3 regions of the Ruania zhangjianzhongii genome follow, and region 2 is predicted to be linked to each of the others. Evidence: predicted binding sites of a transcription regulator. Region 2 holds the regulator's gene; each other region holds the start of a gene.
What was found. Region 2 encodes LexA, which represses DNA repair genes until DNA is damaged. Its sites were predicted from a motif close to TCGAACANNTGTTCGA; they were not measured.

Region 1: FU260_RS12790 (HNH endonuclease signature motif containing protein) is a predicted target of LexA. The motif match lies at 2,735-2,750, and genes of this name have one in related genera.
Region 3: FU260_RS24350 (HNH endonuclease signature motif containing protein) is a predicted target of LexA. The motif match lies at 7,501-7,516, and genes of this name have one in related genera.

Annotation. Positions count from the first base shown of each region.
Region 1 covers NZ_CP042828.1:2,751,305-2,761,560, reverse strand. Annotated here, with positions in the region: gene FU260_RS12795 (primosomal protein N') at 111-2,219, opposite strand; gene FU260_RS12790 (HNH endonuclease signature motif containing protein) at 2,817-4,277, shown strand; gene metK (methionine adenosyltransferase) at 4,515-5,714, opposite strand; gene FU260_RS12780 (bifunctional phosphopantothenoylcysteine decarboxylase/phosphopantothenate synthase) at 5,717-7,075, opposite strand; gene rpoZ (DNA-directed RNA polymerase subunit omega) at 7,083-7,346, opposite strand; gene gmk (guanylate kinase) at 7,740-8,321, opposite strand; gene mihF (integration host factor, actinobacterial type) at 8,314-8,625, opposite strand; gene pyrF (orotidine-5'-phosphate decarboxylase) at 8,694-9,581, opposite strand; gene carB (carbamoyl-phosphate synthase large subunit) at 9,578-10,256, opposite strand, start outside.
Region 2 covers NZ_CP042828.1:1,695,897-1,706,152, reverse strand. Annotated here, with positions in the region: gene pip (prolyl aminopeptidase) at 1-574, opposite strand, end outside; gene mgrA (L-glyceraldehyde 3-phosphate reductase) at 744-1,793, shown strand; gene nrdR (transcriptional regulator NrdR) at 1,911-2,378, opposite strand; gene FU260_RS07910 (LysM peptidoglycan-binding domain-containing protein) at 2,541-2,966, opposite strand; gene lexA (transcriptional repressor LexA) at 3,171-3,863, shown strand; gene FU260_RS07900 (ATP-dependent DNA helicase) at 3,841-5,802, opposite strand; gene hflX (GTPase HflX) at 6,146-7,642, opposite strand; gene FU260_RS07890 (class I SAM-dependent methyltransferase) at 7,760-8,371, shown strand; gene dapF (diaminopimelate epimerase) at 8,352-9,245, opposite strand; gene miaA (tRNA (adenosine(37)-N6)-dimethylallyltransferase MiaA) at 9,242-10,153, opposite strand.
Region 3 covers NZ_CP042828.1:1,123,206-1,133,461, reverse strand. Annotated here, with positions in the region: gene FU260_RS05230 (hypothetical protein) at 1-937, shown strand, start outside; gene FU260_RS05225 (exo-beta-N-acetylmuramidase NamZ family protein) at 919-2,232, opposite strand; gene FU260_RS05220 (EthD family reductase) at 2,472-2,762, opposite strand; gene FU260_RS05215 (SDR family oxidoreductase) at 2,806-3,687, opposite strand; gene FU260_RS05210 (TetR/AcrR family transcriptional regulator) at 3,784-4,386, shown strand; gene FU260_RS05205 (adenosine deaminase) at 4,436-5,425, opposite strand; gene FU260_RS24350 (HNH endonuclease signature motif containing protein) at 5,645-7,483, opposite strand; gene FU260_RS05195 (hypothetical protein) at 7,643-8,239, opposite strand; gene FU260_RS05190 (Vgb family protein) at 8,317-9,171, opposite strand; gene FU260_RS05185 (hypothetical protein) at 9,361-9,795, shown strand; gene FU260_RS05180 (MFS transporter) at 9,829-10,256, opposite strand, start outside.

The sequences.
Region 1 (10,256 bases), 1.1 Mb from region 2:
GAATGCGTGTCCGGCTGGAGTCGGGTACCTGCTCGGCCGGGAGTTCAGGCGAGATGGCCTGGACGCAGGCGAGTCGGTCCGGATCCAGGCGGACTGGAACGGCACGGCGCTCAGGCGAGTCGGTCCGGATCCAGCCGGACCCGGAGCGAGCCGCCCTCTTTCCGCGCGGAGCGGATGGCTTGTGCGTGGGTGAGCGTCCGGGCTAGTTCCGCCCCGCTTTCGCGTTGCACGCGTGCCAACACTTGCAGTTGCGGCTCGCCGCCGGGTTGTGCATCGGCCGTCTGCACCGGGCCGAGGAGCATCGACTCGGCCGGCAGTTCCAGGCGCCGAATCAGTCCACGCACGGCGGACGCGTCACCAATGACCGAGGCCATCCGCACTATGGGCGGGAACTCGAGCTCGGTGCGCTCGTCCAGCTCCCGCTCGGCATAGCCGACCGGGTCCCACCGGACGAGTGCCTGCACCGGAACGGGGGCCCCGTGACCAAGGAGCATCACTCGCGCGTTCGAACGCACCAAAGCCGCCGCGCGCATCCACCGGCGCAGCGCCTCGATCCCGGCGCCGAGCTCAGGGCGTGAGGTGAACACCGCGGCGTCCAGAAGCAACCCGGCGGCATAGCCGTTCTCGGTCCGCGGCTCGGCACCGGGAGTGGCGACCACGAGCTCTGGTGCGTCCTCCACCCGGGGCAACACTCCGCCGTCGGCCCCGGACGTGCGCACGACGACGCCGGGGAATGCCCGGCCCAGTTCTTCCGCGGTGCGCTGGGAGCCCACGCGCATCGCACGCAGACCGGTGTGCTCGCACTCCGCGCAGCGCCAGTCCAGCTGTGACCGCGCGCACCAGGTGCAGCGCGCCTTGGTGTGGTGACCGTCCAGTGCCAGCGGGCCGTGGCAGTGCGTGCATCGGGCCGGGGTTCTGCAGTCGGCGCATGCCACCACAGGCAAGTAGCCACTACGGGGAACCTGGACCAGGACCGGGCCATTCTCCAGGCCTGAGCGCAGGAGCCGGATCGCGGATCCGGGAACCCGTGCTCGTCCTGCTGCACCCTCGCGGTCCAGATCGACGTCCGAGGGGGCTTGCACCTGTGGCGTGTGCTCCCGGACCACCGCGCGCGGTGCCTGCAGGGAACGGGCCCAGCCGTCTCGGACGAGCAGCTGCGCCTCGGGGGTGCGGATGAAGCCGCCGAACAGGGCGGCGGCATCGGCAGAGCGGGCCCGGAGAGTGAGGATCTGGCGAATGTGTGGGTACGGGGCGCGCGGCTCGATGTGCAGGTCGTCGCCGTCGTCCCAGCAGACCACCAGACCGAGCTGGGTGACCGGGGCGAAAGCTGCCGACCGGGTGCCGATCACTACGTGCGCCTGGCCGGTCAGGGCAAGGAGGAACCGTCGGTAGCGGGCCGCGCGGCCCTGTTCGGCGGTGAGCACCACATGGTCGAGGCCGGTGGCCTTCATCGCCGCGCTGAGAATGTCCACGTCCTGCTGGTCCGGTAGGCAGACGACGGTGGATCGGCCGCCGAGGCGGCTGGCGGTGGCGGCCGCGGTGATCGCCTCGGCCCAGTGCGGGGCGGCGGCGGTGGCGGCGGAGTCGGCGCTGGGCACGACTGGCCCGCCAGGCAGCGCTGCCCACACCGCCCGGGGTGACTCTCCTGCTTGGATCCGGCGAAGAAAGGCAGCGCCCCCGGGATACCGGGCCCATGCTTCGGTAGCGGGTGCGACCGGTTCGCGCACCGTGGAGTTCTCCACTGCGGCAGGATCGGGCAGCGAGTCCGGCTCCGCACGCCACTGTGGGGCAGCGACGGCCGGCTTCTCGAAGACTGACTTCTCCGTCTGGGCGTGCCGAGGCGGCACTGCCATCCGGAGGACGTCCATCGTGGTGCCGGCATAGTGGGCCGCCACCTGTCGGGCGAGGTCGAACACCGCTGCGGTAAGCACCGGGACGTCGGAGACCACCCGCCGGAGCGGGGCGAGCGAGCCTTCGTGCGTGGAGCTGGTGCTGCGGCCGAGGACGAAGCCGTCGCGCTCCACGCCCGCGAAGCGGACCTTGACCCGGACACCCGGTTTGACTTGGTGGGCGAACTTCGTGGGGATCGCGTAGTCGAAGGTGTGATCGAGATGCGGCAGCGCCACGTCCACCAGAACCTGTGCCACACCGGCCACGTCCGACTGCGGACGTGGCGCGCTGCGCACGTCGAGCAGACTGGGCTGATGGGTCTCGGTCACAGTGCAGATCTCACCACGAGACACCGACGGCGTGCACGTAGGGCTGTGGAAGCCGGTGGTCCCGATGCTCGGGTCGCCCCGCGAACGGGAGCGCTACCGGCAGAGCGAGTCAGCGGCGACCGGCAGAGCGAGTCAGCGGCGACCGGCGAAGCAGGTCAGCGGCTCGGGATCATGCTGGGACTGACAATATCGCCACTCATTGATGAAGTCCCGCCGTTGCGCTATGCGCTCCGAACGATTCGTGTGCTGGCTAATGTTTTGCCCACTTATCCGCCACATCTCCGCGTGATGTCCGTTTCATGCCGCGATATCCACAACCCGTGAGGCCGCGGCGACGCGAAGGTCTCGCCTAGTGGCAGGGTTGCTGCAATGTGGGAAATCGTCCAGAAAATGCGAGGCCGAGGAGTCGGCGAGCCCATGCCTCGGCGCGAGTCGCGTTCAGTGTGTGCTGCCGACCAGCGCGGTCGATCCGGGCGTGTCGCACCTCTGCAGATTGTCAGTGGGCGAGCGTAGAATAGAACGTACACTCGAACGGCAGTATGAGACGATTAGCGACCCGAATAGCTCACCGAAGAACGTGAGGGAGGTGAAGGCGTCATGACACTGATCACGGATACTCGAGTTCCCTTGGCAGCTGGCGAGATGTGCGAGCGGTTGAGGGCGGTGCGAACCGAGCTGGCCACCTTAGCTCAGACAGCGTTCGCGTCCTTCACGGAACCTGAGGCGGGCTCGGTCGTCGCCGAGGTAGAGCAGGTCACCCGCGGGGTGGAAGCGCTGCAGACGCAGTGCGCCGGCGGCATCGATGCCGGTCAGGCGTGGGCTGCGTCCGGCTATCAGTCTTTCGCGAAGTGGTGGAGCCTGCACACTCACCGGCGCCGCTCGACTTCCCACGCCGCCCGGATGCTCGCTCGGGATCTGCGGGAGAGGCTCCCTCTGACTGCGCGAGCTCTGACCCAGGGGCAGTTGGGAGCCGAGCATGCCCGGGTGTTGGCGCGCTTCACCAAGAGCGAGGCCCAGCAGCTGCAGCTCCGCGAGGAGCCGATGGGTGAAGGGTTCCTCGTTGCCCAGGCCGCGCGGATGGGGGTGGAGGACTTCACCGCTGCTGTTCGTGAGTGGGCCACCCGTAGCGACCCCGATGCCGCCGACCGCAACTGGCGCGACGAGTATGCCGGCAGGGAGTTGTTCATCGCTCCGGTGCTGGACGGCACCGATGTGCGCGGTTGGTTGGGAACCGAGGAAGGTGCCGTAGTCGCCGAGGCACTGAACGCGATCATCGGCACCCCGGCGGCGGATGATGAGCGCACCCCGGCCCAACGGCGTGCTGATGCTTTGGTGCACCTGTGCCGAGTGTTCCTCGACTCCGGCACGCTGCAGCCAGGGGCGAGAATACGGCCGCACCTAGCCATCACGATCGACTACACCACGCTGGAACGCCTGATCAACGCCAGCAATCCCGCGTGCTTGGTCCGGGACGCCTTTGGTTTGCCCACCTCCGCAGTGGAAGCAGGAAGGAGCCGCACCACACCGTGGTCTGGCCCGGAGCCGGCGATCCCAGCGGGCCTGGACTACACGCTGCTGACCGATGTTGCTCCCGGTACGTTCGCGGACGGGACTCCGATCCCGCACGGGCACCTGAGCAAACTGCTCTGTGACGGTGAGTTCCACCGGGTCGTCTTCGGCCCCGATGGTGAGATCCTGGACTCGGGGCGCACTGAGAGGTTGTTCACCCCAGCGCAGACGCGAGCCGTCATCGCCAGGGATCGGCACTGCCAGTACCCGGGCTGCTCCGCACCTCCGGGGCAAGGCGAGATCCATCACAGTATCTGGTGGTACCACCAGGGCCGCACCAGCACGGAGAATGCGATTCTGCTCTGCTGGCACCACCATGCTCTCGTGCATCAGCGGCACTTGAGCATCACCCGCCACACCAGCCCGGACGTTGACCGGCCCGGCTGGTGGACCTTCACCGACCCGGACGGCCGGGCCATCCAGAACGTGCCACCCCCGGCAGCGAGTGCATCGGCGACCGAGCCACCCCAGCCTCCACTTCGGCAGTGAGCCGGGCCGGAGCGCTGGATCACCTCGTGACGAAGCTCGGTGAGCGAACGGGAGCCAGATCCGCAAACGCTGGTCGTGGAGCACCTGACCGAGCTGATGCCAGGCTACGCCGTGCATTGGTGCTGCCGGTGGTGCGTCAGTCTGAGGCCCTGGACTGTCGTGACGCCTCGATGCCTCGATGCCTCTATCCTCGTGCCTGGCTGCGGGCTCTTCGTGGCGAGAGCCGCGTTCACATCGTCAGCCGACCGCAGCCCGAAGGTCGGCTACCCGGTCGGTTCGCTCCCAGGTGAACTCGGGCAGCTCACGACCGAAGTGCCCGTAGTTGGAGGTGAGCGCGTAGATGGGCCGCAACAGGTCGAGGTCATGGATGATCGCGGCCGGGCGTAGGTCGAAGACCGCCTGGATCGCCTCGGCGATGCGAGTTGTCGGCACGGTCTCCGTACCGAACGTCTCCACGTACACGGCGATCGGGTGCGCACGCCCGATCGCGTAGGACACCTGGACCTCACAGCGGCGCGCCAGCCCCGCCGCCACGACATTCTTCGCTACCCACCGCATGGCGTAGCTCGCGGACCGGTCCACCTTCGACGGGTCCTTCCCGCTGAACGCTCCCCCACCATGCCGAGACATTCCGCCATACGTGTCCACGATGATCTTCCGACCGGTCAGGCCCGCGTCCCCCATCGGGCCGCCGACCACGAACGTACCCGTCGGGTTCACCAGCAAGCGATAGCCACTCACATCGAGACCGAGCCCGTCGGCCAGGTGCGAGACCACATCGTCGATGACGTGCTCACGGATCCCTGGCGTCAACTCGTCCTCCAGGCGCATGCCCTCCTCGTGCTGGGTGGAGAGAACTACTGTGTCCAGCGCTACCGGACGGTCGCCGTCATAGGCGATTGTTACCTGAGTCTTGCCATCCGGGCGCAGCCCCGGCAGCACACCCGTCTTGCGCACCCTGGTCAGGCGTGCGGAGATCTGGTGCGCCAGCAGGATCGGCAGCGGCATGAGCTCCGGAGTCTCGTCCGTGGCGTAGCCGAACATCAGACCCTGGTCACCGGCACCCTGCAGGTCGTACTCGGAGAAGTCCGCAGTGTCCGTGCGCGACTCCAACGACTTGTCCACACCCTGCGCGATGTCGCCGGACTGCTGCCCGATGGACAACGAAATCCCGCACGAGGCGCCATCGAAGCCGATATCGGAGGACGTGTAACCGATTCCGTTCACCACAGAGCGGACCAGCTTCGGGATCTCCACGTAGCTCTCCGTGGTGACCTCGCCGGCCACATGCACCAGACCGGTGGTGACGAGGGTCTCGACGGCCACGCGGGACCGCGGGTCCGCAGCCAGCATGGCGTCGAGGATCGAGTCCGAGATCAGGTCCGCCACCTTGTCGGGATGTCCCTCGGTGACGGATTCGGAGGTGAAGAGTCGCAGGGTCACGAGCCGAGCGTACCGGTGTCGGTGGACATTTCGGCCCCGTTTGTCTCCGGTGATCGCTGGTCGAGAAGCTCAGCGGCTGCGTCCCAGATCGCCGCCGCCACCTCGTCCTTGCTCCCACTGGCGTGACCGACCTGCTCCCCCGCCGCATTCAGGAGGTGCACCGTGTTCGGCACGTCCCCGAATCCGGCACCCGATCCGACGGCGTTCACGGCGAGCAGGTCTGCGCCCTTCCGCTTGGCTTTGGCGCGCCCGTGGTCGAGCACGGACCCGCTTTCGTCACCAGTCTCGGCGGCGAAGCCGACGATCACCTGCCGCGGCTGGCGTCGCGAGACGAGACCGGCAAGGATGTCCGGGTTCTGGACCAGCTCGATCGGTGCTACCGAACCGTCGGCACGCTTCTTCGTCTTCGCAGCGGCCGACTGTGATGGCCGGAAGTCCGCCACGGCCGCGGCCATCACGAGCACATCGGCCTCTGCGGCCAACCTCGTCATCACGTCCTGCAGCTCGGCGGTCGACTCCACCTCGTGCACCTGCACACCCGCGGGGAGCAGAGCCGAATCGACATTGGCTGCAGCCAGGTGCACCGTGGCTCCCCGGTCCGCCGCAGCGCGGGCCAGGGCCACACCCTGCCGCCCCGAGGACCTGTTCCCCAGGAACCGCACCGGGTCGAGCGCCTCCCGCGTGCCACCGGCGCTGACCGCCACGGTGACTCCACGCAGGTCGGCGCTGCTCTGCCCCTTGGCCGACACCCCCGGCCGGCCGTTGCCGTGCTGATCAGTACCAGCGCCTTGCTCATCGGCCCCATCGCCCAGCACGCTGTCACCGGTGCGGCCGTGCACCAGCGCCAACGCAGCGGTGACAATCTCCTCCGGCTCCGGCATCCGGCCCGCTCCGGTGTCAGCACCGGTCAACCGTCCGACGGCCGGGTCGAGCACGGACACCCCGCGCTGACGCAGTGTCGCCACATTCGCCTGAGTGGCCGGGTGTGCCCACATCTCCGTGTGCATCGCCGGCGCCACCAGGACCGGGCAGCTCACCGTGAGCAGTGTGGTGGTGAGCAGATCGTCGGCACGGCCGGTCGCGGCGCGGGCCAACAGATCAGCAGTGGCCGGAGCTACGACCACCAGATCCGCCTCCCGGCCCAGCCGGACATGATCGACTTGCGCAGTGCCTTGGAACACCGAAGTCGTCACGGGTTCCCCACTGAGCGCCTCCCAGGTCGCCCGGCCGACGAACTCAAGGGCGGCCTCGGTCGGAATTACCCGTACTCGATGGCCGCCCTCGCGCAGCAGGCGCAGCGCGATCGCCACCTTGTACGCGGCGATCCCCCCGCTCACGCCGAGCAGGATGCGCATGCGATGCTCAGTCCTCGGTCTTTTCCAGGGTCAGCAGACCGTCATTGATCTCCCGCATGGCGATCGAGAGCGGCTTCTCCTGCGGCTTCGTCTCCACCAACGGACCCACGTACTCCAGCAGGCCCTCGTTCAGCTGCGCGTAGTAGGCGTTGATCTGCCGGGCGCGCTTGGCCGAGTAGATCACCAGCGCGTACTTGGAGTCCGCGGACTGCAGCAGGTCGTCGATCGGCGGGTCGGTGATGCCCTCGGGGGCAGCCACGATTCCAGTCATAGTTCCTCTTCTCCGCGGGGAGCACGTCCCCGGAACGCGTTCGGGTCGGTGCACAGGCACCAGTCAGCACTCAGAGCGCCAGCCAGCGCACCAGGCACCAGCCATCCAGTCTAGCGGCCATCGCGGCGGGGTTCATCGCCGACGCGCAGTGCGCTGCGCCACCCCGGGCGGCGCCACCCCGGGCGGCGCAACCTGCGTGCGACTCAGGACGACATCACCGGTGCCTCGGCTCGGCGTCGGCCTGCCCGTGCCCGGCTCGGGTTGGCACGATCCATACCCGGCTTCGGCTTCGGTGTCGGCCTGCCCGGGTCCGGCTCGGGTCCCCACAACCCATACCCGGCTCAGGCTCGCGCTGCCCGGGTCCGGCTCGGGTCCCCACGGCCAGCAGCCGGCTCAGGCCCGGAGCGTGCATCCCATCAGCGCAGCGAGTTCGTCAGTGGCCCGGTGCACATCGTCGTTGACGATGCTGTGGTCGAACTCCGACGCCGCTGCCAGCTCTACCTCGGCCGTCACCAAGCGGCGCTCCCGCTCCTCGGCATCCTCGGTGCCGCGCCCCTCCAGGCGGCGGACCAACTCCTCCCAGCTCGGCGGTGCGAGGAAGACAAACTGCGCTTCCGGCATCGTCTGACGCACTTGCCGCGCGCCTTGCAGGTCGATCTCCAACAACGCCGGCTGGCCGGCCGCCAGCCTTTCCTCCACCGGCCCGCGCGGGGTGCCGTAGGAGTTGCGGCCATGCACCACTGCCCATTCCAGGAACTCCCCCTCGGCGACCATCCGGGCGAACTCCGCCGAGGGCAGGAACCGATAGTGCACCCCGTCGACCTCGCCCGGTCTCGGCGCACGTGTGGTCGCGGAGACCGAGAGCCAGATCTGCGGATAACGCTCCCGCACATCTGCCGAGACCGTGCCTTTGCCGACCGCAGTGGGGCCGGCCAGCACGGTCAGTCGCGCCGGGTGGATGCCCGGCTCAGCCAAACCGATCGACCAGCTTGGCGATCTGCTGCGGCCCAAGCCCGCGCACCCGTCGGGACTCGGAGATGCCCACTTCGGTCATCACCGTGCGGGCCGTCACCTTGCCCACGCCCGGCAGTGACTCCAGCAGCGCCAGCACCTTCAGCTTGCCGATCGCGCCGTCCTGCTGCCCCTCGGCGATCACCTCCGAGAGCTTGCCACCGGAATACTTCAGTCGGTTCTTCACCTCTGCGCGCACAGCGCGGGCCTCAGCCGCCTTTTCGAGCGCCTTGGCGCGTTGCTCCGGTGTGAGGGGGGGAAGAGCCACAGCGGGTCACCTTCAGCGTCGGGGACAAAGGGGATGTCAGGCAACGTAGCGAGCCGAGGCAGGCGCGATCAAGCCTTGGCCGGCCTGCCCGAACCGGTACGCAGAGGTCTCAGCATAGCGTTCAGTGAGCGGGCCGCAGCGGCCAATGCTTCTTTGTCGGCTCCGGCAGAGAGCACACCGCGGGAACTGGTCGGCACCACTGCGCGGGTGGCACCAGCGAAGACGGCCGCCAGGTCCTCGGGCCGTCCCCCCTGTGCACCCAGCCCCGGCGCCAGCAGCGGCCCACCGGCCCCGGCAAGATCCACCCCCAGGTCCGTTGCCGCAGAGCCGATCGTGGCACCCACCACCAGGCCCACCGACCCCAGCTCCGCACCTGTGGATCGCTCGGCCCGGTTCTGCTCGGCAGCAGCCCGGGCGATGCTCGCGGCGACCGGCACACCCTCGCCGTCGCGGGCATGCTGCACCTGGGCACCCTCCGGGTTGGAGGTGATGGTGAGCAGAAACACGCCTCGGCCGTTCGCGCGGGCGGTCTCGAACGCCGTCTGCAGTGACCCGGCACCCAGATACGGTGACAGGGTCACCGCATCGCCGGCCAGCGACGAGCCTTCGGTGAGGTACGCCGCCGCGTACCCGTCCATCGTGGAGCCGATATCGCCCCGTTTGGCATCGACGATACACAGCAACCCAGCGGCTCGGCTGGCTGCGATGACCTCTTCCAGCACCGCTACCCCGGCGCTCCCGAACCGCTCGAAGAACGCCGACTGGGGCTTCACGATCCCTACCGCCCCGTACAACGCCTGCACCGCGCGCAGGGAGAACTCCCGCAGCCCAGCGACGTCGTCGCCCAGACCCCAGGAGGCCAGCAGTCCCGGATGCGGGTCGATGCCGACGCACAACGGTCCGAGCCGGTCGGCGGCCTCGGTCAGCCGCTCGCCGAACGGTGCGGGGGTACTCATCCGCGTGCCTCGAGACGGTCTGCCCGCGCGGCGTCGTGCTCCTGCAGCGAACGCACCTGGAACGGACCGCGCCGGATCGCTTCGATCGCCTGCACGGCAGCGGTGAACTGCTGCACCGTCGTGGCGATCGCCTTGTCGGCCGCCGTGGTCGCGGTGCGGATGTCGTAGCCGTCCGCACGGGCACCCTTCGATCCGGGGGTGTTCACCACCATGTCCACCGCGCCGTTGTTGATCAGGTCCACGATCGTCGGCTCGCCGTTCGGGCCTCGCCCGTCGGAGGCCTTGCGAACCACCTCTGCCGGGATCCCGTTGCGGCGTAGCACGCTCGCCGTACCGGAGGTCGCCATCAGGGTGAAGCCGAGCTCGGTGAGCCTGCTTGCCGGCAGCGTCAAGGACCGCTTGTCCCGGTCCGCCACCGAGACGAACACCGTGCCCGAGGTGGGTAGCCCACCGAATGCGGCGGCCTGGGACTTGCCGAACGCCAACGGGAAGTCCACGTCGTAGCCCATCACCTCACCGGTGGAACGCATCTCCGGACCGAGCACCGTATCCACCACCTGCCCGGTCGCGGTCCGGAACCGTTTGAACGGCAGCACCGCCTCCTTCACCGCCAGCGGGGCGTCCAGATCGGTGCAGGCAGCGTCCTGGACCGGAAGCATCCCAGCGGTGCGCAGG
Region 2 (10,256 bases):
GCAGCCGCCCGGGCATGCGGCGCTCAAGCGGCACCGGGGCGAGGTAGTCCTCCCAGGCATCGGGATAGACGTTGCGCAGCGGTCCCTCGTACATCCAGTCCAGCTCGCTGCGGCGCAGGGTGAAGATGCCTCGCAGTACCAGCTCGGTGACCCGGCTCGGATGGGTCTGGGCATACGCGAGAGCGAGGCACGAGCCCCAGGAGCCGCCGAACACCTGCCACGCCGTGACGCCGAGGTGCTCGCGCAGCGCTTCGATATCGGCCACCAGGTGCCAGGTGGTGTTCGTGCTCAGATCGGCCTCCGGCGCCGAGGCGTGTGGGCGGGATCGGCCGGCCATCCGCTGATCGAACAGGACGATCCGGTAGCGCTCCGGATCGAAGACACGCCGCTGTGCAGGGCTCACGCCCGAGCCTGGCCCGCCGTGCAGGAAGACCACCGGCTTGCCCGCGGGATTCCCACTCACCTCGTAGTAGAGCTCGTGATCATCGCTCACCCCCAGGTACCCGGTCTCGTGGGGCTCGATCTCCGGGTAGAAGGTGCGAAGGTCGGGGCTGTCGCGGCGTCGAGGGGTCATGGGTTCGAACCTATCGCGGCCGGCGCGGGCATGAGTTCGGACCCATCGCGGCCGGCGGGGGCATGAGTTCGAACCGATAGAGACCCGGGGCTCGCACAGTGCTGGGGACTCTCCGGGCGGAGCGAGACGCACTCTCATCCACCTGCAGCGACGGACTACTCTCGGGACCATGTACACACCTGCCGATAACCGGTACGACCACATGCCGATGCGCCACTGCGGGAAGAGCGGGCTGCAGCTGCCGCTAGTCTCCCTCGGGCTGTGGCAGAACTTCGGGGATACCGACCCACTGCAGACCCAGCGGGAGATCGTCTACCACGCCTTCGACCGCGGGATCACCCAGATCGACCTGGCGAACAACTACGGACCGCCGCCGGGCAGCGCGGAGGAGAACTTCGGCCGGATGCTGCGCGCCGACCTGGCCGCGCTGCGGGACGAGCTGGTGATCACCACCAAGGCCGGCTACCCGATGCACCCCGGGCCTTACGGCGACGGCAGCTCGCGCAAGTATCTGCTCTCCTCGCTGGATGCCTCCCTGCGCCGGATGGGCCTGGACTATGTGGACATCTTCTACAGCCACCGGTACAACCCGGACACCCCGCTGACCGAGACCCTCGGGGCGCTGAAGACGGCAGTGGACTCCGGCCGCGCCCTGTACGCGGGCATCTCCTCCTACAACGCCAAGCGCACCCGGGAGGCCCTGGCGGTGGCCGCGGACCTCGGGCTCGACCTGCTGGTACACCAGCCGTCCTACTCGATGCTGAACCGGTGGATCGAGGACCCCGACCAGGCCGGCACCGGCGAGTCGCTGCTGGACGTGCTCGGCGATGCCGGCATGGGTGCCGTGGTGTTCTCCCCGCTCGCGCAGGGGATGCTCACCGGCAAGTACCTGGATGGCGTTCCGGCCGACTCCCGCCGTGCGAAGGGTGGCCCGCTGCGGGAGGAGTACCTGAGCGAGGAGAACCTGGCCCGGGTACGGTCGCTGAACGAGATCGCCGCCGGTCGCGGCCAGACGCTGGCCCAGATGGCGGTGGCGTGGGTGCTGCGCGATCCCCGGGTCACCACCGCGCTGGTGGGTGCCTCGAGCGTGCGTCAGCTGGATGACACCCTCGGTGCGCTGGACAACCTGGAGTTCACCGAGGCTGAGCTGACCGAGATCGACCGCTACGCCCGGGACGGTGGAGTGAACCTCTGGGCGCCGCGCTCCAGCGACCGCTGAGCACTCTCCGACCCCGCTGAAAGTGGGCCGATCCCACTGATAGCGGGCCGATCCCACGAACAGTGGTTCGCCGCCGGTGGTCCGGGCTTCCCCTCCCGGGCCACCGGCGGCCGTCTATTACTCGAGCGGCTCGGCTGCGCTGCGCTCGTCGCGCAGAGCCGTGATCGCCGCTTCGAAATCCTCCAGGGACGAGAAGCCCTGGTACACGCTCGCGAACCGCAGATACGCGATCTCGTCCAACTCGCGCAGCGGGCCCAGGATGGTCAGCCCCACCTCGTGCGCGTCCATCTCGGCCACACCGGTGGCACGGACCACTTCTTCGACCTGCTGGGCGAGCAGCGCCAGATCGTCCTCGGAGACCGGGCGGCCCTGGCATGCCTTGCGCACGCCGGCAATCACCTTGTCCCGGCTGAACGGCTCGACGGCACCCGATCGCTTCATCACCGTCAGGCTGGTGGTCTCCACTGTGGTGAAGCGGCGGCCGCACTCCGGACACTGTCGGCGACGACGGATGGACGCGCCATCCTCAGCCGTGCGAGAATCCACGACCCGGGAGTCGCCATGCCGGCAGAACGGGCAGTGCACCTAGCGGTTCCCTTCCCTCCGGCGTCGTGCGAAAGCACCACATGTTGGTCAATCACATCCATGTAACTACTAGATGTACCCAACTTAGACATCCGAGGGCCACTCGCGCAAGTGCCATCGACCGGCCTGGACCGGCCGCGGCAGCCGGGCGGGTCGATCAGGTCACTCCCCCGAAGGAACGGTCAGCTCTGCGCCGGCGTGCACTGTCGAGGCGGACAGGTTATTCAGCGCCATGATCTGGTCGATCACCACGCGCACGTCCTGCCCATCGGCCGCGACGTCCGCAGCGATGGTCCAGAGACTCTCGCCGGGGCCGACGGTCACGCTCTGCACCTGCTCGGGCATCGGCTCCGCCTCCGGGAACGCCAGGCCGGCACCCACCCCGACAGCGGCGGCAACTGCGAACGCCAGGGCCACCAGCACGACACGGCCACGGACGGTCAGTCGCAGGGCGGCACTCGTGTCGGCCGGGCGAGACTCCGTCTCCGCCACAGGCAGAGGTGCGGCCGGCAGATCAGGGACGGCCCTCAGGTGCCGCCTGCGGGAGGGCACGGTCAGGGGCGCTGTGGGGAAGGCCAGTGCGCTCATCGTTCTCGTCTCCTCAAACTCGTCGAACACCCGTCCGTCGAACGTCTGTACTGACAGTAGCACATCTGTTCGTTCGACACGCCAGTCGAACACATGTTTGGTCTTTCGGGTGGTGGCGCCTATCGTGGAGAACGCCACAGACCGAGCAGATCATCGACCACCGACATCGGCGGATTTCCAGGCGATGCGGAACAGGAGGACACCATGGCCCGCGCACAACAGGACCCGAGCGACCGCCCGGACCCAGCCAGCCTGAGCCCCCGGCAGCGACGGATCATGGACTCGATCCGCGCCAGCCTGGAGGCCAAGGGGTACCCACCGACGATGCGGGAGATCGCCACCGCCGTCGGCCTGGCCAGCCCGTCCTCGGTGAAGTACCAGCTGGAGCTGCTGGAGCAGAAGGGATTCCTTCGCCGCGATGCACTCTCCACCCGGGCCATCGAGATCGTTTCCGACGACTCCCGCAAGGTACGCGGTGACGCCGCCACGTTCACCACCCATGACGGCGAGCAGGACACCAGCCACGCCGCCTATGTGCCGGTGGTCGGGCGAATCGCCGCCGGTGGCCCGATCCTGGCCGATCAGGCGGTCGAGGATGTCTTCCCGCTCCCCCGCCAGCTGGTGGGCGAGGGTGAGCTGTTCCTGCTCAAGGTGGTCGGTGACTCGATGATCGACGCCGCGATCTGCGACGGCGACTGGGTCGTGGTGCGCAGCCAGGCCGTCGCGGAGAACGGCGAGATCGTGGCGGCGATGATCGACGGTGAGGCCACGGTCAAGTCGCTGAAGAAGACCGACAGCGCACTGTGGCTGTTGCCGGCGAACGAGAACTACGCCCCGATCGACGGCAGCGACGCACAGATCCTCGGACGCGTGGTCAGCGTGCTCCGCTCACTCTAGGCTCGCTCTCGGCCACCGCCTCCGCGGCCAGCCGGCGCAGGGCACCACGGACTACCTCAGCATTGGTGGTCGGCCACAGCGGAGGCAAGCTGGCCGCCAGGTAGGAACCGTACCGAGCGGTGCGCAGCCGCGGGTCGAGCACTGCGACCACCCCCCGGTCGGTCACCGACCGAATCAGCCGACCGGCACCCTGGGCGAGCAGCAGGGCCGCATGAGTGGCAGAGACGGCCATGAACCCGTTGCCACCAGCCCGCCCGATCGCCTCCGTGCGGGCCGCCTTCACCGGGTCGTCCGGGCGCGGGAACGGGATCCGGTCGATGAACACCAGACGGCAGCTCAGCCCGGGCACGTCCACGCCCTGCCAGAGCGAGAGGGTGCCGAACAGGCTGGCGCGCGGGTCGGCGGCGAACTCGCGGACCAGCGTGGGCAACACGTCCTCGCCCTGCAGCAGGATCGGGGTGTCCACCTGCTCGCGAAGCGCTTCGGCGGCCGCCTCGGCACCCCGGCGAGACGAGAACAGCCCGAGCGCCCCGCCGTCGGAGGCAGTGATCAGCTCGGCGATCTCGGCGAGCATCTTCTCGTCGGTCCCGTCCCGTCCCGGCGCGGCGAGCGAGGAGGCCACGTACAGGATGCCCTGCCGGCCATAGTCGAACGGTGAGGTGACCAGTTCGCTGCGGTAGCCGCCGTCGGCCAGTCCCAAGGAGCGCGCGGTGGCCTCGAACGTGCCACCGAGGGCAAGCGTAGCCGAGGTGAGCACGGCCGAGCGTCCGCTGAGCAGCTCGCCCGCGATCGGGCCGGCCACGTTCAGCGGGGCGAGCATCAGCCGCGAGGCCTCCCCCGGCCGCCGGCCGCGTTCGCACCAGAGCACGTCCACATGGTCGGCGATCCGGTCCGAGAGCAGCCGATCGGCCACCTCGAACAGGGCGAGCAGTGCGCTGTGCGCCATCGACTTCGCCCCGGCCTCACCGGCTGCAGAGGACTGCTGGCGCATCGCGGTCATCCCTTCCCGGGTGCCTTCGGCGATGCTGCGCACGATCGGAGCAAGCTCGGCCGGTAGCCCGGACCGGAGCCTGCCCTCCGGAACCGCCATCAGCAGCGGCCGGAGCGCGTCAGCGGCCTCCTCGAGGGTGCTCAGCGGGAGTCCGGCATGCCGGCGCGCAGTGCGGGCGGTGCGTTCGACCACGGCCGCGGACAGCTCCACAGTGGCCTGCGCGGTGACCCGATCGGGTAGTTCGTGCGCCTCGTCCACCACGAGGATCTCGTGCTCGGGCAGCACTTTGGGGTTTCCGGCGGCGGCGATGCCAAGCATCGCGTGGTTGGTGACCACCACGTCGGCCTCGCGGGCGTGGGCGCGGGCGCGCTCGGGGAAGCACTCCGCCAGCAGCGGGCACTTCTGGCCGAGGCACTCCAACGAGCTGATGGACACCTGCCGCCAGGCGCGTTCACTGACCCCAGGCACCAGATCGTCCCGGTCGCCGGTGTCGGTCTCGCCGGCCCACTCCCGCAACCGCACTACCTGGCCACCCAGGCCTTCGTCGGCTTCTCTGGGGTGCTCCTCCGCCGATGACGGCGCAGCTTCCGTGGCGGCGAACAGGGCACCTTCGTCGTCGGGATAGCCGCCGGCAACCTTGTGCTTGCAGACGTAGTTGTGCCAGCCCTTGAGGAGGGCCACGTCGGGCTCCCGCTGCAGATGGCCGGTGAGGTTCTCCCGCACCACGGGCAGGTCGTGGCCGAGGATCTGCCGCTGCAGGGCGAGGGTGGCGGTGGAGACGATCGCGCGCTGACCGGACTCGACCGCCTTGATCAGCGTGGGCACCAGGTAGGCGAGCGATTTCCCGGTGCCGGTGCCGGCCTGCACGAGCAGATGCCCTCCGTCGTCCAGCGCGTCCGCCACCGCTCGGGCCATCTCGTGCTGCCCCTCTCGACGGGCGCCGCCCATCGCGCCGACCACCTGGTCCAGGGCAGCGTCGATGGTGTGCGCTTCCGCGCCCTCGGCGGCGGTAGCCGTCTGGCGGACCGGGCCGGCTTCGCCAGCCTCGCCGACCGAGCCGGCGTGCTGCGCATCCTGCTCGCTCTCACCCACCCCCCGACGGTATCGCGCCCGCGAGGCTGCGAGACCCCGCGTCCACAGCCCGCACCATCCCACTGACCTGACCCGCGCCCAGCCCCGGGCGTGAATCCATCCAGTCGCTAGTTGGCGCACTGAGTAGTGCTCCGCGGTATCGCCCAAGTGCGGCAAGTATCGAACGGGCCGTGCGGCGCCCGGGCCAGCGCCGGGCGGCTCAGCCGGCGTTGCGCAGGTCCGCAGCCAACGCGTCGTCCACCCGCGCGACCAGGCGGGTGCCGGCTTCCAGGTGCTCGGTGGAGATGACTTCACCTGTGGCGTGTGCGCGGTGCACCAGGTCGCCCCGGTCGTAGGGCACCACCACGTCCACCTCCACCGCCGGGCGCGGTAGGGCCTCGGCGATCGCCGCCTGCAGCTCCTCGATCCCGGCGCCGGTGCGGGCGGAGACCGCGATCGCGTTCGGCTCGCGGGTGCGCAGCCGGGCAATCGTCTCCGGTTCGGCCAGGTCGGCCTTGTTCAGCACCACCAGCTCGGGCAGGTCCCGGGCCCCCTCGATATCCCGCAGCACATCGCGGACCGCGGCGATCTGTCCCTCGGGGTCGGGGTGCGCGGCGTCCACCACGTGCACGATCACATCGGAAGCCCCCACCTCTTCCAGCGTGGAGCGGAACGCCTCCACCAGCTGGGTGGGCAGGTTCCGCACGAAGCCGACCGTGTCGGCGAGGGTGTAGGCGCGTCCGTCCGGAGTCTGCGCTCGGCGCACTGTCGGGTCCAGGGTGGCGAACAGCGCGTTCTGCACCAGCACGCCGGCGTCGGTGAGCCGGTTCAGCAGCGAGGACTTGCCGGCGTTGGTGTAGCCGGCGATCGCGACCGAGGGGACCTCGGCGGCACTGCGGGAGTGCCGGCGGGCGGCCCGGCCGGGGGCCATCTGCTCGATCTGCCGGCGTAGCTTGGCCATCCGGGTGCGGATCCGGCGCCGGTCCAGCTCGATCTTGGTCTCACCGGGTCCACGGGAACCGATGCCGGCACCACCGGCCACCCGGCCACCTGCCTGCCGGGACATCGACTCACCCCAACCACGCAGGCGCGGCAACAGGTACTCGAGCTGCGCCAGCTCCACCTGCGCCTTGCCCTCGCGAGACTTGGCGTGCTGGGCAAAGATGTCCAGGATCAGGGCGGTGCGGTCGATCACCTTCACCTTGATCACGTCCTCCAGCCCACGCCGCTGTGACGGGGCGAGCTCGGAGTCGACGATCACGGTATCGGCGTTGGTCGCGGCGACCACGCCGGCCAGCTCGGCGGCCTTGCCGGAGCCCAGGTAGGTGCCCGGATCGGGAGCGGAGCGCCGCTGCAGCATGCCGTCGAGCACAGTGGAACCGGCGGTCTCGGCGAGTGCGGCGAGCTCGCGGAGCGAGACTTCAGCCATCTCGGCGGTGCCGTGGGTCCACAGACCGACCAGCACCACCCGCTCGAGGCGCAGCTGCCGGTACTCGACCTCGCTGACGTCCTCCAGCTCGGTGGACAGTCCGCCCACACGCTGCAGGGCCACGCGTTCGGCCAGGTCGAGCTGGTCGCCGTCGTAGTCGGTGTGCTCGTCGGAGTCCTGCTGGATCGCTGTGCCCGCCCTCGCCAGAATCCGGTCCACGACGTCCTGAGCGCGGGCCTCGGTAGAGGTGTCCAGCTCGGCGGGAGTCGGATGGGTAGGTCGGGTCATGGTGTCCTTTGCTGCAGTGCCGGTCAGTGTGTTCTTCCACGATCCCACTCCGAACCACCGCCCGCCAACGGATTTCGCTCAGGGCGGGGGCGCCGGGCGGCACTACGCTGGGGCCCTGTGGGTCACTACTTCACCAACGAGCCGGAAGCAGCGAGCGCTCCGCGCACCCTGACCGTGAACCTGCACGGCAGGCAGGTCGATGTGACCACCGACGCCGGTGTCTTCTCGGCTACCCGCCTGGACCCCGGCACCACGGTGCTGCTGAGCCATGCCGGCGACCCACCGCCGTCGGGCACGGTGCTGGACCTGGGCTGCGGCTGGGGGCCGATCAGCCTGGCGCTAGCGATGGCCCGCCCACAGGTGCGGGTGCTCGCCGTGGATGTGAACACCCGGGCGCTGGAGCTGACTGCCGCGAACGCCGAGCGCCTCGGGCTGCGCAACGTGGAGACGTTCACCCCCGAGACGCTGCTGGCCGCCGAGCCGGACCTGGTGCTGGACGCGATCTGGTCCAACCCGCCGATCCGGGTGGGCAAGGCGGTACTGCACGAGCTGCTGCGCACTTGGTTGCCGCGGCTGGCGCCGGGGGCGAGCGCCCAGCTGGTGGTGGCGAAGAATCTCGGTGCCGACTCGCTGCAGCGCTGGATCACTGCGGAGCTGGCGCTGCCGGCCGAACGCACCACCAGCGTGAAGGGCTACCGGATCCTGGTGGTCACTGCCCCAGCGGAGTGATCACACCGACCAGCTCGGCCGGGCCGGCGAGCTCCACCCGGTCGCCGTCCACCCGGACCCGCAACGTTCCGCCGGGCACCTGGACCTGCCAGTGGTCCGGTGCGCCCTCGCCGAACCAGGCGCGCACCGCCAGGGCGGCGGCGCAGGCGCCGGTGCCGCAGGAGAGGGTCTCGCCGACGCCGCGCTCGTGCACCCGCATCCGCAGCGCACCGGTGGGGACGTCCCCTTCGGCGTCCCCGAGCGGGACCACGAACTCCACGTTCGTGCCGTGCTCGGGCTGCGGGTCCACCCGGGGCGGAGCGGACAGGTTCAGGTCGAGCAGGGTCGCCTCGTCCTGCAGGGCGACGACGGTGTGCGGGTTGGGCAGTTCCAGCCGGAGGCCAGGGCGCTGCTCGTCGAGCCCTTCGGTCACCACGGACACGTCGAAGCCGGCCGCGAGCGCGTCCGGCCCGCCGGTGGCCCGCCAGGTGCCCATGTCCGCGGCGTACTCCTCGCCTTCGCGGCGCACGCTGAGCACGCCGGCGCGGGTGCCGATCTGGGCGGTGGCGCCGTCGGCCAGGTCGAGCAGGCCGCTCTGGCGCAGGTAGGCGGTGAACACCCGGATGCCGTTACCGCACATCTCGGCGACGGACCCGTCGCCGTTGCGGTAGTCCATGAACCACTGCGCGCCCTGCTCGGCGGCCTGGGGATCGGTGAGCTCGGCGGGTACGGCGCGGATCACGCCGTCGGCGCCGAAGCCGGTGTGCCGGTCTGCGATCGCGGCGACCGTCTCGGGGGCCAGCTCACCAGTGCCATCGGTGTCGGTGTAGAGCAGGAAGTCGTTGCCGGTGCCGTGGCCCTTGGTCAGCGTGGGCAGGGCGGTGGGGAGTCTCACCCGGTCAGCCTACGTGCCTGATCGAGCAGCTTCGCGCCGGGCTCGAGCCAGGTGATCCGCTCATCGCGGCGGAACCACTTGCGCTGCCGGCGGGCGAGCTGCCGGGTGGCCAGCGCGGTCTGGGCGACGGCGTCGTCCTGGCTGAGCTCGCCGCGGAGCAGCGCGAGGGCCTGCGCGTAGCCGACGGCGCGCACGGCGGTCCGGCCCTGCTCCAGGCCACGGGTGAGCAGGTGTTCGGTCTCACCGACCAGACCGCCGGTGAACATCTGCTCGGCACGGGCGTTGATCCGCTCATCCAGCTCGGCGGCGGGCAGGTCGAGGCCGAGCTGGACGGCGGGGATGGCGTAGGTGTGGTCGGGCAAGTTCGCCGAGAACGGCCGTCCGGTGAGCTCGATGACCTCCAGCGCGCGCACGATCCGCCGGGTGTTGCCGCGCTCGATCCGTGCCGCCGCCTCGGGATCGCGGCGGGCCAGCTCGTCGTGCAGCACCCCGGGGCCATCCTCGGCGGCGCGCGCCTCCCAGGCGGCACGCACCTGCGGATCGGTGCCGGGAAAGTCGATCCGGTCCAGCAGGGCGCGCAGGTACAGTCCCGAGCCGCCCACGATCACGACGGCGTTACCCCGGTTCCGGATCGCGGTCCCGTCTGCGCGGGCGTAGGTCTGAAAGGCGGCCACACTGGCGTCCTCGGTCACCTCCAGCACGTCGAGCTGGTGGTGCGCGATACCGCGCCGTTGCTCGACGGGGACCTTAGCGGCGCCGATGTCCATCCCGCGGTAGAGCTGCATCGCGTCGGCGTTGATGATCTCGGCGCCGAGGTGCTCGGCCAGGTCCAGGGCGAGGTCGGACTTGCCCGTGGCCGTGGGGCCGACGACCGCGACCACGGGCGGGGCGGGGTGGGTCGCGGTCATGATGCTCGAGCGTACCTACCCGGTCGCTGGGTCCACCCGTCCGCAGACCCGCTGGCACTCGCAACGGAGGCAACCTGCGGGATCGGAGTCCGGATATACCTCA
Region 3 (10,256 bases), 570 kb from region 2:
GTCACTAGCCACCCTGCTCTTCTTCGCACCCCTCTATGGCGGGGCGGCGTTGCTGATCCGGGAGGCCTCCGTGCGCACCGGGTGCGGCTGGGCCGGGACCCTCGTGCTCGCCGCAGCGTTCGGCCTGGCTATGCCCGGCGTGATCGACCTCGCGCTGTTCGGTGAGGATCGGGCCGATGTGGCGTTCTGGTCGGAGCTGCGCGAACCCACACTGGTCCCCTCACTAGGGTTCAGCGTCTTCCCTGCACTGAGCTGGACACTCGGCCACGTCATGATGAGCATCGGTGCTCCACTCGCCCTGCTGTACGCGTTGGCGCCGGCCCATCGCGGCCGCCCGCTCCTCGGTAAGGTCGGCCTGCCGCTCACGGTCGCCGCAGCGGCTCTGGTCGTGGTGGCGGTGCATCAGGATGGCCGACAGACGTACGGATACACGCCATCGGTCGTCCAGGTGGTCACCGTCCTCGCCGTCGTGACAGTCATCGCGGCACTCACGTTCACCCGACTCGGCGGCCCGGTGACGAGCGCGTCGACTGGCCGCCGCGTCCCAGCGGCTGCGGTGGTCCTGGGGGCGATGGTGCTCAAGGGAACCACGGACCTGTTGCCGCCAACCTGGGCCGGAACGGTGAGCCTGGCCGCCATCGTCGCGATCAGCGGGGCTACCCTCGGCTGGTGCGTCCGCCAAGGCCGATGGGGCGCGCGAGAGATCGGCCTGCTCGGCGCGGGGGTCGTCCTGGCAGGGACGCTCACCGGCTTCGCCACCCCTGTACCCGACGGCGTCACGCACGCAGCAAAGTTCACCCACAGCGGCGTACTTCTCACCCTTGCTGTGGTCCTACTGGTCGTGGTCCACCGGCGGGCTGAGCCCGGTGACGGTCACGGGGCCCCAGCGCCCAGAGCGCCCGGACCCGGTGAGCAGGGTCAGCGCGCGCGCCGGTAGATCAGGTACGGGCGACGCTGCCGCTCGAAGGTACGCTCGTCAGCCATCCAGGACCGGATCATCGACTCAGCCGATGCGCCGCCCTCGAGCAGGCTCTGGAAGCGGCTGGACCCGGTGAGAAGACCGATCCAGCGCCCCGGGTTGTCTCCATCGAGTGCACGCCATCCGAAGTCGTCGTACAGGTCCCGGGCCGCGGTCATCATGTGCGTCGCGACATTGATCGATGAGACCTCGCGGGGGTCGGTGATGTGCACCTGGACGCCAGCGCAGATCTCCCCCTGGTGCTTGGAGAACGTCGGGTTGAAATATGCCTCGCGGAACTCCACCCCAGGGATCTCCCGCTCGTTCAGCGTGGCAGCCCAGCGGTGGTCCGCATACGGCGCACCGATCAGCTCGAACGGACGGGTGGTGCCGCGGCCCTCCGACATGTTGGTGGCCTCGAACATCCCGGTGCCGTAGTAGAGCAACGCCGTGTCCGCCGTCGGCATGTTCGGGCTGGGCATCACAAACGGCAGCTCGGTCTCGGCGAACAACTGCTCGGGTTTCCAGCGCTCGATCTGGACCACCTGCACCTCGTCGAGCGTCGCTCCCCCGGCTTCCTCCAGCAGTTCGCCGTTGAAGAAGCGGGCGACCTCGCCGACCGTCATCCCGTGTGCCTGCAGGATCTTGTCCTTGCCGACACCGGAGGTGTAGCCGTCGGTCATCATCGTGCCGTGGGGCGTGCCACCGACGGGGTTGGGCCGGTCGAGCACGATGAAATCCTTGCCGGTCCTGGCCGCGGCGATCATCGCCTCGTACATCGTCCAGATGTAGGTGTAGAAGCGCACCCCGACGTCCTGGATGTCGAAGACGATCGTGTCGACCCCGGAGTCGTTGAAGAACTGCTCGAACTTGGCGGAGTCCGCACCGTAGGCGTCGTAGACCGTGACGCCGGTGCGCTCATCGACGTAGGTACCTTCCGATTCGCCGGCCTGGGCAGTGCCACGGAAGCCGTGCTCCGGACCGAACACCGCGCCGATGTCCACCCTGCCGGATTCGTGCATGGCGTCCACGATGCTTCTCAGTCCGTCTCGGACGACGCCGGTGGGGTTGGTGATGATGCCGATCCGGCGACCGTTGAAGACCTGCCAGTCATCGGCATGAGCGACATCGGCGCCGGGCAGCACCGTCGGGCCCCGGCCGATGGGCGGAGCGGCGTGGGCGCTGCTAGTGCCTGGCAGCACGGTGGCGGCTGTCGCGACCGCGCCGATGCCGGCGGCGGCCAGCATGCCGCGGCGGGAAACTGAAGGATTCATGATCAACTGCTCCTCGTCCGGCGGGACCCGGTCGGCTGCGACCGGCTCCATCGCCCCTCTGCGATGTAAACTACCTACCTGCTGACCGACAGTGCCGCAAGTCGTTTACGGTGTCAAGATTCAACGTCGACGGTACCTAGCAGACTTCGAGGCGGACCTGCTCAGGATCCGGTCATGAGGGCGCTGTCCGCGTGGCGATCGTCGAGATGTCAGATCAGCTGCGCCAGCAGCCGTCACCCCTATCTGACAACGTCTCCCATGACGACGTCGGGGCGCATGTTGGTGTAGTTGGCGACATCAGCCCTGATCTCGGCACCCTTCTCGGTCATCGCTGCGCCGAACGCCTCGGCGCTCGAGACGAGCGCCCAACCGATCGCCTCGTATGGGCCGCTGGTGATCCTGTCGGCGCCCCAGCTCTGACAGTCGTCGCCGAGGGCGGCGGCGAGCATCGGCATGTGCGTCGACGTGTAGTAGTTCATGTCGAATGTCGACACGTCGGTCTTGGGATAGAGAAAAGTCACCCGGATCATTCGCCGAGTGTCGCATGCTGATCGGGCCGGCCGTCACCCCACGCTACTGACGAACCTTCTGGATCATCTCGACCATCTGTCGATCCCGCTCGGTCTCCGGGGGCATGGCCTCGAGCAGGGCGCTGCAGCGCGCCCGGACCGGTTCTGCCATCAGTCGATCCGGCTGGCAGTAGAGCCGGTCATGGTGGATGGCGTCCAGCACCATGGCACCGACGTCGTCGGGGTCCTGCCCCAACGGTTCGAAGAGGGCCTCGAATCGCTCCAGCTTCTCTCGATAGTCCGAATCCATGGCGTCGGCCTCGGCTGCAGCTGGGTCGAGCCGACGGGTCGTCTCCGCGATCCGGGTGTCGACGAACCCCGGGCTCACCAAAGTCAGACCGATGCCGTACCGCTTCAGCAGGTTGACGATCGCCTCGGAAAGGCCGGTCACCGCGTACTTCGACGCGCAGTACATGAATTGCGCCCCGCCGGTCACGGCGAGCCCGGAGCCCGACGAGGTGTTGACGACATGCGCCGGCCCACCCCGCTCGACCATTCGCGGCACGAACGTCTGCACGCCGTTCACCACACCGCCGAGGTTCACCCCCAGGGTATGGTCCCAGTGCTCGTACTTCATCGTCTCGAGATTCATACCACCCATCCCGCTACCGACACCGGCGTTGTTGCAGAGGACCCGGACGGAACCGAGCTCGCTCTCGGTGCGATCGGCAGCTGCCGCCATCGCCTCGCGGTCACGGACATCGAGGGTGATCGTGATGACCTCGGTCACGTCAGCAAGCTCGCGTTGGGCCTCACGGAGGGCAGCGGCATCGAGGTCGACCAAGGCGAGCCTCGCTCCCTCGGCCGCGAAGGCGCGTGCCATGCCGAGCCCGATACCACTGGCTCCGCCTGTGATGAACGCCGTGCTGTCAGAAACTGTCCGCATCGGACTTCTCCTCGCGTCGAGGTCGCGGGTGGGTGCCCCGCGATTACGGTACAGAGGTGTAGCGAAACCGTAAAGGGGTGTGAGACGGTAGGCGTCATGGCTGGCCGACCGCGTAGTGCAGACGTCGATCGCCGACTTCAGCGCGCAGCCCTGTCGCTCTTCGCGGAGGGCGGGCGAGCGGCGGTGAGCTTCGACCAGGTGGCCCGACGGGCGGGGGCCAGCCGTACCGCGATCTACCGGCGATGGGACACCCGCGAGGAACTGGTCGCCTCCGCCCTGCTGGCCTTTCGCGCCGAGTCCGAAGCAGGCCTGGAAGACTGGGCTGACGGGACGCTCGAGGAGATCCTCGATCTGTTCGTCGCCCGTGCCGCCACAGCTCTCGAGGATGAGTTCGCTCGAAACCTTCTACGTCAGCTGGTGGCGCTCGGCCCCGACGGCAGCGCGATCACCCAGACCTACCTCGTGGAGATGTTCGCTCCCAGGCGCGGGGCCTTCGCCGCCAGGATCAGAGAGGCACAAGACGACGGCCAGATCGATCCCGCCCTCGATCCCGAGCTCATGCAGGACCTGCTCGCCGGTGCCCTGATCCAACGACTGCTACTCTGGGGCGACCTTGCTCCGGATACCGACCCGAAGTCCTACATCGAAGCGGTACTCGAGACCGTGGGGTTCCGCTGCCGAGCCGGTCACTATGGCTAACGACCAGCCGCGATCTCTTCGAGCTCTATGCAATGGCTGACCGGCGAACCTAGCCGACCCGCCAGGTCTCCACCTCACCCAGCAGCTCCGTCTTGCGCGCCTCGCTCGCGAACGACGCACGCACCGAGTTCTCTGCGAGCGCGGCGAGCTGGTCGCGGCCGAGGCCGAACTGCTCGGCGATAGCGGCGTAGTTGTCGTCCACGTAGCCGCCGAAGTACGCCGGGTCGTCGGAGTTGATCGTGACCAGCAGCCCGGCCGCCAGCATCGCGGGGAGCGGGTGCTCGGCCAGGCTGGGCACAGCGCGCAGGCGCACGTTCGAGAGCGGGCACCCGGTCAGCGGGACCTGCTCGCGGACCAGCCGCTGCACCAGGTCCGGATCGTCCATCGACCGGATGCCGTGGTCGATCCGCTCGACACCGAGCAGGTCCAGCGCCTCCCGGACGTACTCCGCTGGCCCCTCCTCCCCCGCATGCGCGATCAGGTGCAGTCCGGCGCTGCGGGCGCGGTCATAGACGTGCGTGAACAGCGAGGGTGGGTAGCCCACCTCGGCCGAGTCGAGGCCGATGCCCAGCAGTGGTGCGTCCATCACGAGCAGATCGTCGAGCACCTCGAGCGCTTCGGCTGCGGGCCGGTCCCGCAGGAACGCGGCGATCAGGCCGGTGCTGATCCCGAACTCGCGCTCGCTCTCGGCGAGCGCGCCGCCTACCCCTTCGATCACCGTCGGCAGCGGCACACCGCGGACCATGTGCGCCTGCGGGTCCACCATGATCTCCGCATGCCACACCCCCGCTTCACGGGCCCGGCGCAGATACGCGCGGGTCAGGTCGGCGAAGTCCTCCTCGGTACGCAACACCTGCATGCAGGAGTAGTAGAGGTCGAGGAATGACTGCAGATCGGTGAACTCCTTCGCCGCACGCAGTTCATCAGGGTCGCGGTAGTCCAGCTCGATCTTGTTCCGCTCAGCGAGCGCAAACACCAGATCGGGTTCGAGGGTTCCTTCCAGGTGCAGATGCAGCTCGGCGCACGGCGGGGTGGTCATCGACCTACCCTAACCACGGCCACCAGGGCGTCACCCAGCCTCAGCCTCACCCCACCTCGGCCGCTTGCAGCAGTGCTCCATGCGCCCCGGCCCACACGCCCAGCTCGGCCAGGCGCACCTGCGTGCAGCCGATGGAAGGTCGCTGTGCTCTGAGCGATCCGCACCGCGGGGTGCACCGTCCACCCGGGAGAACGTGACACGCCGCCGAACACCTCGGCCCTAGAACGGGGGTGGGGTGTCGGGGTGGTGGCTCAGTGGGGTGGTGCTGCCGTCGGGGTTGCGGCGGTAGCGGTGCCCGGTGGGGGTGGTCCATTCGAAGACCCCGGGAGCGGTCTGCTCGAGCTCGAAATCGCCGTGGGTCTTGGCCTGGTGGTCCCGCTGGCACAACGGCCCCAGATTCGCCGGAGCCGTCGCCCCACCCTCGCCCGGGTCGGTGTGGTCCCACGCCTGGGTGTGATCGAGCTGGCACTCGGTCGCCGGGGTGGAGCACCCGGGCCGCACACAAGAGACATCTCGGGCCCGGACATGGTCGGCCAACGCACTCGAGGGCCGATACCGGGTATGACCCAGGTCCAGCAACTGATCGGTGACCGGGTCGGTCACCAACCGGCGCCAAATCCCACCCGCAGCCAACGCACGAGCAGTAGCAGGAGTGATCGGCCCATACCCACTCAGGAACGGCACCGCCTCGCCGCTGATGCTGGGACCCACGTCGATCACAGTCTCACTCGGCATATACCACGGCGCCTCCAGACCAGCCGACACACCCGACCCGGTCTGGTCTGCCGGTCCTGCCGATCCTGCCGATCCTGCCAGTTCTGCCGGTCCGATCCGGCGGCCACCACACGTACACGTCGACCCGGCGCCAGGCACGGGCGCGGGTGCGGGTGCGGGTGCGGGTGCGGGTGGTGCGGTCAGCATCCGGCGCAGCACACCCGCCTCATCACCACAATCAACCCCCGCACCTGGATCGAGATCGGGATCGGGGTTGGCGCGGGCTCCGGTACCGGTGCTGGCCCCGGTACTGGTGCTGGTTCCGGCGTTGGCCTGTGCCGGGGTGTCCGGGATCAGGTGGCTGATCGGGACCGTGACATGAACCTCCGGCTTGCGCCCCTCGCTCTGAGCCAGTGACAGGCCCAAGTGCTTCGGACCCAGATGCCCACTCACCAAAGCCTGAGAACCCACCCCCGCGAGAGCATCGAAGCGCAGCTGGCCCATGGTGCGCGAGTCCCCTTCACGCTTGGCCGCTTTCGCGTGAGCATGCAACGCCTGATCCAACGCAAGCACATCAGCAGCCGGACCCTCGATCGTCATCGCCGCCACCTCATCAGCCAACACCCGCGGCCGACTCACCCGCCGCCGCGCCCGACGCCGCTGCGCACGAGCCTCAGCCTCAGCCGGATCCACAGCGATCAACGCCCGAGCAATATCACGGCGCAACTGCCCCGCAGTCTGCCCCGAAGCCCCCGGCAACACCTCATCCTCCACCGCCATCGCCACCTGCCAAGACGAATCCGCCAACCCATCAGCGATCACCCGCCCACGCCCAGCATCGATCCACCCCCATCGCAGCGCCTCACCCGTATTCACCAGATGAGTACCCCACGCCCGGCCCCGCCGCACCAGATCCCGACACTGCCCCCGCGTCCACCCCAACCGCACCGCCAACTCCTCCGGCGCAGTACACCCCTTCTCCGCATCCATCGCAGTAACCCGACCGGTGTCGGCATCAACACTCTCGACCGCCAACGCCGGCGGATTCATCGACGCCCGCTCCGCAAGCACCCCCGCCGCCTGCGCCCTCACCGCCTCCGCACACGCCGAGATCCGGTTCGCCGCAGCAACCGCCTCCACCAGCGCCCCATCCCCGACCGCGTCCAGATCCAACGCCAGCAACCGCTCCAACAACGCACCACCAGTACCCATCCGCACCAGCTGCTCATCCACGCCCAAACCCTCGAACTCAGTCAACAACCGAGCCATCACCCCCACAGCACCACCCCGCCCGGAGCCCCCATCACCGGAGCCCTCCGAGAAGATATCGATGTCGCCGCCCATAGAACTAGTGTACTATTTCGAACACCCGTACGCTAGAGGGTCGAGCAGAAATGTGGACGAATGCTGCTCGGCGGCGCTGCCACACTGCGGACCGCAGTGCCCTCCACGAAGGCAGACCGCCACCGTGCCGAGCTGCGACCACTCGGCGCGCACCCGCCCTCAGCGATTCATCCGCTCCCGCAACTCGTCAAGCGCCCCCTCCAAAGCGCCAAGCTCCGGATCCACGGCACCCGGGGTGAGGATCGCCGTACGCCGTAGTAACCGCACACCAGCGTGACTGGACCGTTCCTGACGCCACTGCTCGGTGTCGTTGATCGAGGCCGCGACCCCCTCGGTCAACGGTGCCGACTGCGCTGACGTAGCGCCGTCGGCCTCGGTATGCAGCACCGCCTCCTGCAGCCCACCGCTGCGCAACAGCCAGATCTCCCGCACCGTGCGGGCAGTGGCCGGACCTACCTGGCTGCCCACCTCGTCCAGCCGGATGGTCTCGTCCAGCAGTCGGTGGTGCACTCGCCAGCCGCCGAGGCTCAACCGGCGCTCCCGGATGGGCACCCGGATGTCGTCGCCGAAGCCGTAGAAGCCGAACTCCTCCTTGCGCGGAGGCTGTCGCTCCTCCTGCACGGCATAGGAGTCCTCAGGGACTCCGGTGAGCGCGAGGTCGCGGGCGACTTTGCGCCCGTAGGCGAGCACTCGCGTGAACGCCGGCGAGCCGTTGGGGCGGCCGTCGGGCGCCACTGCGTCACTGGTTGCAATCATCTCTGCCTCCACTGATGGCCTCAGCGGAAGTGTCCCACGTCACACACAGCTGTGCAGGTGGGCGCGCGGTGGCCTGGTCAGCCAGCAGCGATGTGCGCGAGAGACCCGGCTTGGAGCGCGACCCAGGCGGACCCATCGGCCGCGATCGCCACGCCGTGTGGTTCGCCACCGGTAGTGAAGTGCACCTCGTCGACGATGCGGCCCTGCCGGTCGAGCCTGACCGCGGAACTGCTCGCCCACAGCGTGGCCCAGCAGCCGCCGTCGCTGGTGGTGGCGACGGCGTGCGGCTTGCTGGACCGGTCGGGCAACGGGAACTCCTCGATGGCTCCGTCGATGCCGATGTGCCCGATCTGGCCGGCTCCGATCTCAGCGAACCAGGCGCCGTCCGGGCTGGCGCAGATACCGACGGGTGCGCCGTCGGCGGTGGGCAGCTCGTAGGTCGTCAGCGCGCCGGTCAGGGAGAGGGTGCCCACGGCGTTGGCCTGGTTCAGCGTGAGCCAGAGCGTGCCGTCGGCACCTGCGGAGAGGAGCGAAGGCATGCTGCCGGCGGGCACCGGGAACTCCTCCGCGTGCCCATCGGCGGTCATCCGTCCGACGCGGTCCCCGTCGACAAGGGTGTACCAGAGCGTCTGCTCGGGTCCGGCGCAGATGCCATAGGGCGTCGCGCTGGTGGTGAGCGGATGCGAGGAAATCGTGCCGGCGTGATCGATGTGGCCGAGGAACCCGTCTCCGCGGCTGAACCACAGGTCGCCGTCGGTCCCGCTGGTCAGCACCATGGGCCGGCTCTGCGGCGAGTCCAGCTCTATCCGGGCAGAGCGGCCGTCCGGGTCCAGGCGCACCAGCTCACCGCCGGGAACGAGACTGGTCCACACGGCGCCGTCGGCTGCGATACCGACCCCGTACGCACCCGGTCCGACCTCATGTTCAGTCACTCGCACGGCTACTTCCTCTCCGGCCCGATCGCGCCTTCTACCCCAGACAAGATCGGGGTCCGCGCGCCCCAGGTCAACGGGATTTCAGCCGAGCACCCTCGGACCCACGATCTGACCTCACACCACGGGGCCGTCCGCCGTCTGCCATAGGAGCGGACAGAAGACCAGATCCGTACCCAGGAGGAGCCCATGACTCGCAACCCGTTCGGCGTGCAAGACGTCCCTGACCCGGATGGTGCCGACGTGAAGGAGTTCGCCCGAAACGTCCGGCTGACCGGGCCGGCCACCGACGACAATGCACCCACCTGGGCCGATCCGATCACCTATGCTCCCGGGAGCATCGCGGGTAGGTGGTCCAGCCGGTGGTACAGCGATCGTCTGGCTTGGCGGCGGGGTCACGCCCGACTCAGCGTGGCCTCGCGCACGATCTACCTCTGGTTCGACTGGGACGACGGGGCGTGCCAGGGGCTGATCGAGGCGCGAGACAACGGTGATCGGTGGCTGGTCGGTCGCTACCTCAACCTCAGCGCACCGGAGATCACCCGGCCGTGGGTCGGCCTCATCGTGAACCACACGCGCATCGACGGCGCACACACCGGTGGCCGCATCGACTTTCGGCGGTGAGGGTGCTCGCCGCGCGTCCCGGCCAGTATCCAGTCAGTGTCCGGTCAGTCCAGCCCGACGGCGGGTGGTGGCGTTGGCATGGTCGGTCCAGCGGGGCACCCATCGCCACAGCGCCGCAGCAGCGAGCACGCCGATGCCGCCCATCGCCATGATCCCGGCCCCGAGCGAGCCGAGAGCGGCACCGAGGGAGACTCCCAGCGGGCCGCCGGCGTTGCCGGTATCGCCGAACAGTCGCCAGATGCCCAGGTACTGGGCGCGGGCGTGCTCCGGTGCGGTATCAGCCCCGAGAGTCATCAGGATCCCGGACCCGATGCCGTTGCCGATCCCCAGCACGAGGGCCACGGTGATCACAGCGGGCAGCGACTGGGTGAACGGCAGCAGCACCATCGCCACGGTCATCACCAGCATCGACGGCACGGCCACCCACAGCCGGCCCAGCCGGTCCATCACCTTGCCGGCCG